Regions from separate parts of the Stenotrophomonas sp. ZAC14D1_NAIMI4_1 genome, predicted to be linked through region 1. Evidence: predicted binding sites of a transcription regulator. Region 1 holds the regulator's gene; each other region holds the start of a gene.
What was found. The regulator HrcA, encoded in region 1, represses chaperone genes, less so after heat shock. The targets are predictions, from matches to a motif close to TTNGCACTCNNNNNNNNNGAGTGCNAA.
Positions count from the first base shown of each region.

Region 2: a site for HrcA is predicted at 1,406-1,432, ahead of rpoH (RNA polymerase sigma factor RpoH). Genes of this name have one in related genera too.
Region 3: a site for HrcA is predicted at 2,469-2,495, ahead of C1927_RS18930 (co-chaperone GroES). Genes of this name have one in related genera too.

Region 1 covers NZ_CP026001.1:1,932,628-1,936,722, forward strand. Annotated here, with positions in the region: gene recN (DNA repair protein RecN) at 1-1,077, opposite strand, end outside; gene hrcA (heat-inducible transcriptional repressor HrcA) at 1,192-2,256, shown strand; gene grpE (nucleotide exchange factor GrpE) at 2,320-2,835, shown strand; gene dnaK (molecular chaperone DnaK) at 3,021-4,095, shown strand, end outside.
Region 2 covers NZ_CP026001.1:4,194,916-4,199,010, forward strand. Annotated here, with positions in the region: gene purD (phosphoribosylamine--glycine ligase) at 1-415, shown strand, start outside; gene rpoH (RNA polymerase sigma factor RpoH) at 519-1,394, opposite strand; gene C1927_RS19145 (TonB-dependent receptor) at 1,694-4,095, opposite strand, start outside.
Region 3 covers NZ_CP026001.1:4,150,095-4,154,189, reverse strand. Annotated here, with positions in the region: gene cutA (divalent-cation tolerance protein CutA) at 1-331, opposite strand, end outside; gene C1927_RS18935 (endonuclease) at 399-2,219, opposite strand; gene C1927_RS18930 (co-chaperone GroES) at 2,542-2,829, shown strand; gene groL (chaperonin GroEL) at 2,911-4,095, shown strand, end outside.

The sequences.
Region 1 (4,095 bases):
CTGCACGCGCCACGCGGCGGCAGCCTTGTCGATCTCACCGGCCAGGCGCTGCAGGCGCTCGTCGGCGCCGCGCAGCTGCTCCACTTCGGCATGCATGCGCTCGCGCTGCGCGCCCAGTTCGTCCATCGGCACGCGGTGCTTGCGGGCCAGGTCGTGCAGGCGGCCGAGGCGGCGCTCGTTCTCCTCGAACTGCTCCGGGTCGGCATCGAGATCGTCGTGCACCCGGTCCAGCAGCGACAGGGCTTCGTGCAGCTGGATCGAGGCGTTCTCGATCAAACCGTCCACCTCGCCCAGGCGCGGGTCGTGCTCGATCAGGCGTGACAGCTCGTGGCGCACCTGCTGCAGCAGGTCCAGCGCCGAGCTGCCGTCGTCGCCGTTGAGCTGGTTGCTGGCCGCCTGGCAGGCGCTCAGCAGGGCGCTGGCGTGGGCCTGGCGACGGTGGCTGGCGCCCAGGGCGGCAATCGATTCGGGTTCCAGGTCCTCGCGGTCGAGCTCGCGCAGCTGGTGCTCGAGGAAGCCGATGCGGTCGGAAACGTCGCCCTGTTGCGACAGCGCCAGTGATTCATCGACCAGCGCCTGCCACGCGGCGGCGGCGCGGCGCACCTGGCGGCGCTCGGCCTCGTTGCGGGCATAGGCATCGAGCAGGGCCAGCTGCGACGGGCGCGTCAGCAGGGCCTGCTGCTCATGCTGGCCATGGATTTCCACCAGCCGCCCTGCCAGTTCGGCCAGCTGTGCCAGGGTCACCGGGCGGCCGTTGATCCAGGAGCGCGAGCCACCGTCGGCGCGGATCACCCGGCGCAGCTGGCACTGGTCCTCATCGTCCAGCTCGTTGTCGGCCAGCCACTGGCGTGCGGCCTGCAGCTGGTCCAGGGCGAACTCGGCCGACAGCTCGGCGCGGGCGGCGCCGTGGCGGACCACGCCGCTGTCGGCGCGCAGGCCGGACAGGAAGCCCAGCGCGTCGACCATCAGCGACTTGCCGGCGCCGGTCTCGCCTGAAACAACGGTCATGCCGGGCCCGAACTCCAGTTCGGTGGCGCGGACGACGGCAAAATCCTTGATCGAAAGATGTCTGAGCATGGGTACAGGGGTGTCTGAGCCGCGCAACGCTAGCACGCGCGGCGGGGTGGTCCAATGACTTGCCAAGGCGACGCACCGCCATTATCTAGTGTCCGTGTCTCACAGGTTGATTCCATGCACGGTTCCGCTGACCAGCTTGCCCCGCGTGCGCGCCATCTGCTGCGCACGCTGATCGCGCGTTACATCCAGGACGGTGAGCCGGTCGGCTCGCAGACACTGGCGCGCGTGGCTGGCCTGGAGGTCAGTCCGGCGACCATCCGCAACATCCTGGGCGACCTGGAGGACCTGGGCCTGCTGGCCTCGCCGCATACCTCGGCCGGGCGCATCCCGACCGCGCACGGCTACCGGGTGTTCGTGGACAGCCTGCTGCAGATGCAGCCGCCGGGCGAGGGGGAACTGGCCCGCCTGCGCCACGAACTGGCCGGAGGCGGCAGTACCCAGGCCCTGCTGGGCAGCGCCTCGGAGCTGCTGTCGGCCATGAGCCACTTCGTGGGCGTGGTCAGCGCGCCGCGGCGCGAGCAGTTCGCCTTCCGCCAGATCGATTTCGTGGCGCTGGACGGGCGCCGGGTGCTGGCGATCCTGGTGTTTGCCGACAACGAGGTGCAGAACCGGGTCATCGAGACCCGCCAGGACTTCGAGCCGGGCCAGCTGGAACAGGTGGCCAACTACCTCAATGCCCATTTTGCCGGCCTGCCGCTGGCCGAGATCCGCACCCGCCTGCTGCTGGAGCTGCGCGACGCCCGTTCCGAGCTGGAGCTGCTGCTGGCCCACAGCATCGAGCTGGCCGAGCAGGCCCTGCAGCCGCCGGCCGATGACATGCTGGTGGCCGGCCAGACCCGGCTGATGGGGGTGCAGGACCTGTCCGACCTGGAACGCCTGCGCGAACTGTTCGAACTGTTCTCCAGCAAGCGCGAGATCCTGCAGCTGCTGGAGCGGACCATCCAGGCCCCGGGCGTGCGCATCTTCATCGGTGAAGAGACCGGGATGATGCCGCTGCAGGGGGTCTCGCTGGTCACAGCGCCCTATACCGCCAACGGGCAGGTGCTGGGCGTGCTGGGGGTGATCGGGCCCAAGCGGATGGCCTACGACCGGGTGATTCCGCTGGTCCAGGCCACCGCGGACGTGCTCGGGGCGGCCTTTTCGCCCCCGGGACGCGGTCCGGGGCCGGCAGACGCTTGAAACGCAGCATCCCGCCCACACTAGGGTGGGTGGAGGCGGAGAGTGACCGCCAGGGACCCAGACATGAACCAAGAACATCCAGATATCGAAGCCCAGCAGAGCGCCGCCGATGCGGCCGCTGCCGCAGGCACCCATGACGAACTGGAGCGCCTGCGCGCCGAGGTCGAGCAGGTCAAGGCCGATGCGCTGCGTGAGCGCGCCGACCTGGAGAACCAGCGCAAGCGCGTGGCCCGCGACATCGACCAGGCCCGCAAGTTCGCCAACGAGAAGCTGCTGGGCGAGCTGCTGCCGGTGTTTGACAGCCTGGATGCCGGCCTGAAGGCTGCCGGCGACGACGCCAACCCGCTGCGCGAGGGGCTGGAGATGACCTACAAGCAGCTGCTGAAGGTCGCCGCCGACAACGGCCTGGTCCTGCTGGACCCGACCGGCCAGCCGTTCAACCCGGAACACCACCAGGCCATCAGCCAGGTGCCGGCCCCCGGTGCCGCCCCCGGCAGCGTGGTGACCGTGTTCCAGAAGGGCTACCTGCTCAACGAGCGCCTGCTGCGGCCGGCGCTGGTGGTAGTGGCCGCCGATTGACGCGCCGGGCCGGCAACGGCCCACCGCCGTCGGGTAGCGCCGGGCCAGGCCCGGCGGACCTTGAACGGTTGAACACAGCGTTCGGGTGATGGCTTGAATGTTCCACGAGCCTCCCCCACATCCCATTCATCCACCGGCCGACCGGCCGGACTGACACCAACAAGCATTCTTCAGGAGTCTCCCCCATGGGCAAGATCATTGGTATCGACCTCGGCACCACCAACTCGTGCGTGGCGATCATGGACGGCGGCAAGGCCCGCGTCATCGAGAATTCGGAAGGCGATCGCACCACCCCGTCGATCGTCGCCTACACCAAGGACGGCGAAGTCCTGGTCGGCGCCTCGGCCAAGCGCCAGGCTGTCACCAACCCCAAGAACACCTTCTACGCGGTGAAGCGCCTGATCGGCCGCAAGTTCACCGACGCCGAAGTGCAGAAGGACATCGCCCACGTCCCGTACAGCATCCTGGCCCATGACAACGGCGATGCCTGGGTGTCCACCAGCGATGCCAAGAAGATGGCGCCACAGGAAATCTCGGCCAAGGTGCTGGAAAAGATGAAGAAGACCGCCGAGGACTTCCTCGGTGAGAAGGTCACCGAAGCGGTCATCACCGTGCCGGCCTACTTCAACGACAGCCAGCGCCAGGCGACCAAGGACGCAGGCCGCATCGCCGGCCTGGACGTCAAGCGCATCATCAACGAGCCGACCGCGGCCGCGCTGGCCTATGGCCTGGACAAGGGCGACAACAAGGATCGCAAGATCGTGGTGTACGACCTGGGCGGCGGCACCTTCGACGTCTCGGTGATCGAGATCGCCAACGTCGACGGTGAGAAGCAGTTCGAAGTGCTGGCCACCAACGGTGACACCTTCCTGGGCGGCGAAGATTTCGACAACCGCGTCATCGAATACCTGGTTGAAGAGTTCAACAAGGACCAGGGCATCGACCTGCGCAAGGATCCGCTGGCCCTGCAGCGCCTGAAGGACGCCGCCGAGCGCGCCAAGATCGAGCTGTCCAGCGCCCAGCAGACCGAAGTGAACCTGCCGTACGTTACCGCTGACGCGTCGGGCCCGAAGCACCTGAACATCAAGCTGACCCGCGCCAAGCTGGAGTCGCTGGTGGACGAGCTGATCAGGAAGTCGATCGAGCCGTGCCGCGTCGCCCTGAACGATGCCGGCCTGCGCTCGAGCGACATCAGCGAAGTGATCCTGGTTGGTGGCCAGACCCGCATGCCGAAGGTGCAGCAGGCGGTGACCGAGTTCT
Region 2 (4,095 bases), 2.3 Mb from region 1:
CTTCGGCGACCCGGAAACCCAGCCGGTGATGCTGCGCCTGCAGTCGGACCTGGTGGACCTGGTGGAAGCGGCCATCGATGGCCGCCTGGACGCGGTGGACGCGCAGTGGGATCCGCGCCCGTCGCTGGGCGTGGTGCTGGCCGCCAGGCCTTACCCGGAAGCGCCGATCACCGGTGACGTGATTTCCGGCCTGGATGCAGTGCCCGCCAACGCCAAGGTGTTCCATGCCGGCACCACGCTGGATGCGCAGGGCCAGGTGCTCAGCGCGGGTGGCCGCGTGCTGTGCGTGGCCGCGCTGGGCGACAGCGTGCGCGACGCGCAGGCCAATGCCTACGCGGGCGTGGCCAAGGTGACCTGGGCCAACGAGTTCCACCGCACCGACATCGGCTGGCGCGCCATCGCACGCGAGGGTTGAGGCCCGCGCGGCGTCAGTAGATCCACGCCATGCGTGGATGAGCCCCACAAACAGGAAAGGCCCGGCATTGCCGGGCCTTTCTTCATTCCAACGCCACCCCGCTTTACGCGGTGAACAGCGCCTTCATCTTCTTCAGCGCGTTCGCTTCGACCTGGCGGATGCGCTCGGCGGACACGCCGTACTCATCGGCCAGTTCCTGCAGCGTCACCTTGCTGTCGGCATCCAGCCAGCGGCGGCGGATGATGTCGCGCGAGCGCGCATCCAGCTCGGCCAGGCCTTCGCGCAGCAGCTGCATCTGGTTGTCTTCGCTGTCTTCACGCTCGTAGGCCATCGACGGATCTTCGTCGTTGGACACCAGGAACGCAGCCGGCGACGGCGGCGCGTGGTCGTTGTCCTCGTCGGTCGGCGCATCGAAACCGATATCGCGGCCGGACAGGCGCGATTCCATTTCCATGACCTCGCGCTCGGACACGTTCAGGTCCTTGGCCACGGCGCTGACTTCGGCCGCGTTCATCCAGCCCAGGCGCGTCTTCGACTTGCGCAGGTTGAAGAACAGCTTGCGCTGCGCCTTGGTCGTGGCGACCTTGACGATGCGCCAGTTCTTGAGGATGAACTCGTGCATCTCTGCACGGATCCAATGCACGGCGAAGGACACCAGGCGCACGCCCATGTCCGGGTCGAAGCGCTTGACCGCCTTCATCAGGCCGATGTTGCCTTCCTGGATCAGGTCGCCCAGCGCAAGGCCGTAGCCGTTGTAACCGCGGGCCACGTGCACCACGAAGCGCAGGTGCGAATGCACCAGCTCACGTGCGGCGTCCAGATCGTCACCGTCGCGGAAACGACGGGCCAGGTCCTGTTCGTCATCGACCGACAGCACCGGAATCTGGTGCACGGCACCGATGTAGGCGTCCAGCGAACCGAGCGCACTGGGAATCGGGAGATTGTTTGCCACAAGGGCAGTAGAGGTGTTCTGGCTCATAGAGGCTCATCTTAGCAGTCCGGCTTTTGGACTGCTAAAGCGGGAGGAAGTTCCAGCGTTCCGTCAACGGAACACTGGGCGATTCAACATCCCTACCCTATCGCGTATTGATGACAATGGCGAGCAGGCTCGACCATGGTCGAATGCCATAAAAATCAATCACTTGCCCCGAATAAAGTGGATGAATGGTCGTTTTGGGCCGCAAAATCCCATCGGCCCACCCCATTCAGCCCGGCAATGTTGCCGGTCGTTCAGCCCAGCCAGGCCGCGAGTGCCACGCCCTGCGTGCCAAGGCAGCGCTAGTAGTACCCGGCCATGTTCAGGAAGAAGCCCTTCTGGTCGTACTTCAGCTCGGTCATGTCATCGCTGAACTCGGTGAAGTTGTAGCCTACGCCGACCTTGAAGTTCTCGCCCACACGGCGGTCCACGCCCAGCAGCCAGCCCTTGCGCACGCCGCCATCGCGCACCTTCAGCCAGCGGTGCTCGGCCAGCCCCTCCCACTGCGCGAACAGGCGGTAGCGCAGCTGCAGGGCCGCGAAGTCGGCGCGGCTGTCCAGCCAGGCGCCCTCGCCACGACCGGTCCGGTAGTCGCCCCAGCGCGAGGCCAGCTTGGCGGCCATCTCCCAGCGCTCGCCGATCTGGCGGATGCCTTCCAGCGACAGCACCTGCGAACGCTGGTCGTACAGGTTGCCGCCTTCCTGGCCCAGCGAGGCCACGTCATAGAGGTAGGTGAACTTGCCGAAGCCGGCCCAGCGCGTGTTGTCGTGCGGGCGCCAGGCGAAGCCGACGTTGGTCTCCACCAGCTTGGCATCGGCCACCGGGTTGATCCGGTCCTGGGTATCGGCGTAGTTGGCGCGCAGGGCGAAGCGCCAGTCCTCGTTGAGCTTGTACAGCAGGCGGTTGGTGGTCACCCACTGCTCGCGCTGCTCGGCACCGCTGTCGCGGCGGTATTCCAGCTTGCTGTTCCACTGCGCCACCGCATCGGTGCGGCCACCGCTGACGCTGTACGCGCGGCGGTTGATGCGGCCCACGGTGGATTCCAGCTCGCCATCCATCAGGGTGAAGCCCAGGTTCCAGCCCTGCGCCGGATAGAAATCCATGCCGAAGGTATGCACCAGGCCCGCGCTGTCCTGCCGGCGGTCCTTCAGGTACTGGCTTTCGTTGTAGACGTTCACCTGGTTGCTCAGGCGCCAGCGCTGGCCGACCGTCCAGCCGCTCTGCAGGCCGCTGTCGAACAACGGATCGGTGCCGGTGCGGTCGGTGCTGTAGCTGTAGCTGCCGTAGAGGCTGTGGTCGGGCGCCATGCGGTACTCGGCATCGACCTTGCCGCCATGGCCGCGGCTGCCGCCGCTGAGTTCGGCACCCACGCTGCTGCGGTCGCCAAACAGGTAGCGCGCGCCCAGGGTCAGCAGGTCGTTCTTCTCGTAGGCGCCGCCGTCATCGTCCAGGGTCACCTGGCCAGTGCCGTACAGCTCCCACGAGGAACCGAAGCGCTGGCGGTAGCCGATCGCCGCCAGCAGCGCCGAGACGTCCTGCAGTTCCTGTTCCTCGCGCACCCGGCGCAGTTCGCCGGTCAGCTGGCCATCGTTGCCCAGCCGCCATTCGGCGGTCAGCTGGCTCTGCTCCAGCGCCAGTTCGCCCTGCTCGGTGCGGGTATGGCGGCCGTACAGGCTGAAATCATCGGTGAGGTAGCCGAGGAATTCCGCGCCGTATTCCTGGATCGGCAGGCCGGTGTCCTGGCGTGCCACCGAGAAACCGGCGTCGACGTCGCGCCACCATGCGCCCAGGCTCCAGTCCTGGCTGGTCCAGCCCAGCTCACGCAGGTTGGCGCGGGCTTCCACCGCCGAGGCCTTGCCCGAACGGCGGCCTTCATAGGGGTTGCGGCGGATGAAGCTGAGGCCGCCGTTGTCCGAATAGAACACCGGCGCCGCGGTGGCATCGGTGCGGGTCTGTTCCATCTTCAGGTAGGTGCCGCGGCCGGCCTGCAGGGTCAGGTCGGCACCCTTCAGGCTGTAGTTCTCGCCGCTGCGGTTCTCTTCCACCCAGGTGCCGCCCACCGCGACGTGATCGCCGATCCACTGGCGGCCGCGCGCGCCGTAGGTCACATCGTCGCTGCTGAAGCCCAGCGGCACGTATTCGTAGTCCACCAGCAGCAGCTGGTCGTAGCCATCCAGCGGCATGTCGCGGGTGATGCTGCGCACGTTCTCGCGGGTCAGCTGCGCCAGCGGGCGGGTCAGGATCAGGCGGCCCTGCAGGTCGTCGATCTCGTAGTCCACGCCCTCCTGCAGGGTGGCACGGGTTTCGGTGCGGCCGGTGGTGCGGTCGCGCACTTCCAGCACCACCTGTTCCGAGCCCGGCAGCAGATCGGTGTGGCGCAGGTAGTACAGGCTGCCGCCCGTGCCGAGGAATTCGCTGTGGCCCGGCGCCGACTGCGCCTCCGAACCGAACACCTTCAACTGCGAACGCGCTTCGCCCAGCGGCGTGGCCGACAGCGAACGCCAGTTCAACGCGCCGCCGTACAGCGAACGCACGTACTGGCCGTATTCGGTGCCGGTGATGCCGGTGGCGAAGTTGCCCCACAGGGCCTGGCTCTGGTCCCAGTCCACGCGCAGGTACAGGCGGCCCTGGGTATCGACATCGCGGTAGGTGGTGGAGTCATCACCGTACACCGGGTAGTACAGGTCCGGATCGAGGCGGCGGA
Region 3 (4,095 bases), 2.2 Mb from region 1:
TGTCCTCCCGGGTCTGTGCCCGGATCCAGTCCAGATACGCCGGCAGGCCGGCCCGGGTTTCGACCGCGATGCACTCCGGGAGTTCATACGGATGCAGTTCGACGATGCGGGCGATTGCATCATCGACGCGGCTCGCCGTGGTCTTCACCAGCAACTGCAGTTCGGCGTCGGTGATGACGTCGCCCTGCCAGCGGTAGGTCGACTGTGCGCCATCCAGGCGGGTGACACACGCCGCCAGGCGCTCGCTGACCAGCGCGTGCGCGATGCGCTCGGCACTGGCCCGGTCCGGGCAGGTGGTCAACAGCAGGAGGACGGGATCGACGGTCGACATGACCGCCGAGTATAGGGCCGCCGCCGGGTCAGGACCCGGCGGCGGCATGGACCGCTGCGTTGCGCGGTCAGTTGGCCAGCTGGCAGCTGGTCGGCTTTGCCGAGGTGAACAGGGCGGGGGTCGCCCACTCGGGGTGGTCGATGAACGGGTTGCGGTTGCCCTGGAACGAGTAGATCACGTCATTTCGCGCACGTTCGGCGGCATCCGGCGGGTCGGACAGGTGCCAGTCGATCAGGGTCGACAGCAGGCCCATGTAGGCCGGCGAGCTGCTGGTCTTGACGATCTTGCTGCGGTCGTCGGTCAGTTCCAGGTCCGGTTCGGACTGGCCGGTGGCCGCATCCTTGCCGCCCTCATAGCGGATGGCCATGTACATCACCGCACGCGCCATGTCGCCCTTGCGCTTGCCCCACACCTCGAAGGTGCCGGTGTTGCCGTCGGGGGTACGCACCCAGTTGGAATTGCCCGGGTAACCGCCGCTGCCGCCGCCCTGGCCGTTGTTGGCCTCGGTGGCGCGCTCGCCGCAGTTGGCATCGCACTTGCCGAACGGCTTGTTGCCACGGTCGGCATTCCACTGCGCATCGGTCAGGTACAGCATGTGGGTGTCGGTGTACGGGGCGTACGGCAGGCCCTTGTCGCCGGTGGTGCTGGCAAAGCCCAGCGAGTTCGGCCAGGTGTGCTCGCGGTTGTAGGTCAGGCCGCTGCCCGTGCCCGCACGGCTGCTCACCTTGGTGTAGCTGTGGTTGCGATAGGCATCGAGGATCTTGCCGCTGTTGTTCGGGTCTTCGTCGGCAATTTCCAGGATGGTCCAGGTGCTGGTGCCCGAGCCGCTGTACGGGTAGGCGGTGTGCCCCTTGATGGTCTCGTGCAGCGAGCAGCGCAGCTGGCTCGGGCTGGAGGTGTTCACCTTGGAGTAGTAGCCCTCCGGGGTGCCCGGGTTGCCGGGATTGCCGGGGTCCGGATTGCCCGGGTCCGGGTTGCCGGTGGTGCTGGCCACGGTGAAGGCGATGCGGCTGTCAGCGGCCGGGTGCGCGCCCTGGTTGTCGGTGATGCGCGCGGCGCGGATGTCGAAGCGGCAGGCCTCACCGGCCACCAGGGCGGTGTTGGTCGACAGCTTCACGGTCTTGCCGCTGCCCGGCCAGGTCAGCGGCACGCTGCCCGATTTGCCGCAGCTCAGGGCGAAGGCGCCGCTGGCCAGGGTTACCGTCTCGCTGAACACCACTTCCAGATCGGCCGCGGCCGGGAAGGTGCTGCTGCCCTGCGCCGGGGTGGTGGTGGTCACCGACGGCGGGGTGTTCGGGCCGCCCGGGGTGCCGCCACCGCCGCTGAAGGTCTGGTTGTTGTTGCAGCGGCCGAAGGTCTCACCGGCCGATTCGGCCCAGGTGAAGTGGGCGTACTGGCTGCCGCTGCCGGTCAGCTGCAGCGAGGTGCCCGGGGCGGTGCTGTTGGTTTCGGCAACCGGGATGTTCTGGCTGGTCATGCCGGCGGCGGGGCCACCGGAGGCGGTGATCGCGCCTTCGTAGCTGAGGAACTGGACCACCTTGCCGCTGGCGTCGACCAGGGCGATGCCGTCGTTGGGGCCGTTCTGGAGGCCGTTGGTCGGGTAGGTAACCACCGCGAGGGTGGCGCTGCCGCAACCGGCGGCGGTGCCGGCCGGCACCGGCTTGTTGTCGTACACCACGGCAGCCGAGGCGTTGGCGCCGTTGTACAGGTACAGGCGGTAGCCGGACAGGTCCTCGCCCGCGGTGGCGACCACTTCGATGGCTTCGCCGACGTCACCGGCCGGGGTGCTGTCGTCGTAGTGCAGTTCGTTGATGAAGACCTCGGCCTGGGCCGGCGCGGCGGCCAGCGCCAGCAGGCAGGCGGCGGCGAGCGGGGACAGCAATCGCATCGACTACTCCTTGTGATTGGGAATGCCGGGCGAGCCTAAGGCCGAACGCGTGACACTTTGTCGTAACTGAACGCCAGATATCTGACACTGCGACGCAGTTCACCAAAATTGCGGGAACCGGCCCTGGCTCCCGTCTGTCTGTCGCCGCAGCGCACGGTCGAAAAATTTTCCGCCACGGGGCTTGAAAGGCCCGGGGGCAGCTCCATCTCTGTCCTGCTCCCGACCTGTCGGGCTTTTTCACGAGCAATGCTGGCAGTCACCTGGGGTGAGTGCTAACATCGCCAGACTTTTTCAGACCAATCAATAACTTAAGAGGTCTCTCATGAGCATCAAGCCGCTGCACGACCGCGTTGTGGTCAAGCCGATCGAAGCCGACGAAATCTCCGCCGGTGGCATCGTCATTCCGGATTCGGCCAAGGAAAAGTCCACCAAGGGTGAAGTCGTCGCCGTCGGCCCGGGCAAGGCCCTGGACAACGGCACCGTGCGCGCCCCGTCGCTGAAGGTTGGCGACAAGGTCATCTACGGCCAGTACGCCGGCAGCTCGTACAAGAGCGAAGGCGTCGAGTACAAGGTCCTGCGCGAAGACGACGTGCTCGCCATCATCGGCTGAGCCTCGGCGCGACCTGCTTTCCTGTAAGACATCCCTTTTCGTCGCCGGGCCTGGCCCGGCGCAAACATCGAGGTAATCGCAATGGCTGCCAAGGATATTCGTTTCGGTGAAGACGCCCGTTCGCGCATGGTGCGCGGCGTCAACGTTCTCGCCAATGCCGTCAAGGCCACCCTGGGCCCGAAGGGCCGCAACGTCGTGCTGGAAAAGAGCTTCGGCGCTCCGACCATCACCAAGGACGGCGTCTCCGTCGCCAAGGAAATCGAACTGGCTGACAAGTTCGAGAACATGGGCGCGCAGATGGTGAAGGAAGTTGCTTCGCGCACCAACGACGACGCTGGCGACGGCACCACCACCGCCACCGTGCTGGCCCAGGCCCTGATCCGCGAAGGCGCCAAGGCTGTGGCCGCCGGCATGAACCCGATGGACCTGAAGCGTGGTATCGACAAGGCCGTCGTGGCCGCCGTTGCCGAGCTGAAGAACATCTCCAAGCCGACCGCCGACGACAAGGCCATTGCCCAGGTCGGTACCATCTCGGCCAACTCGGACGAGTCGATCGGCCAGATCATCGCTGACGCGATGAAGGAAGTCGGCAAGGAAGGCGTGATCACCGTTGAGGAAGGCTCGGGCCTGGACAACGAGCTGGACGTGGTCAAGGGCATGCAGTTCGACCGCGGCTACCTGTCCCCGTACTTCATCAACAACCAGCAGTCGCAGACCGCTGACCTGGATGACCCGTTCATCCTGCTGCACGACAAGAAGATCTCCAACGTCCGCGACCTGCTGCCGGTGCTGGAAGGCGTCGCCAAGGCCGGCAAGCCGCTGCTGATCGTTGCCGAAGAAGTCGAAGGCGAAGCGCTGGCTACCCTGGTGGTCAACACCATCCGTGGCATCGTCAAGGTCGTGGCCGTCAAGGCTCCGGGCTTCGGCGACCGTCGCAAGGCGATGCTGGAAGACATGGCCGTGCTGACCGGCGGCACCGTGATCTCCGAAGAAGTTGGCCTGTCGCTGGAAAAGGCCACCATCAAGGACCTGGGCCGCGCCAAGAAGGTGCAGGTTTCCAAGGAAAACACCACCATCATCGATGGCGTGGGTGACAAGGCTGCCGTGGACGCTCGCGTCGGCCAGATCAAGACCCAGATCCAGGACACCTCCTCGGATTACGACCGCGAGAAGCTGCAGGAACGCGTTGCCAAGCTGGCCGGCGGCGTTGCCGTGATCAAGGTCGGTGCGTCGACCGAAATCGAAATGAAGGAAAAGAAGGATCGC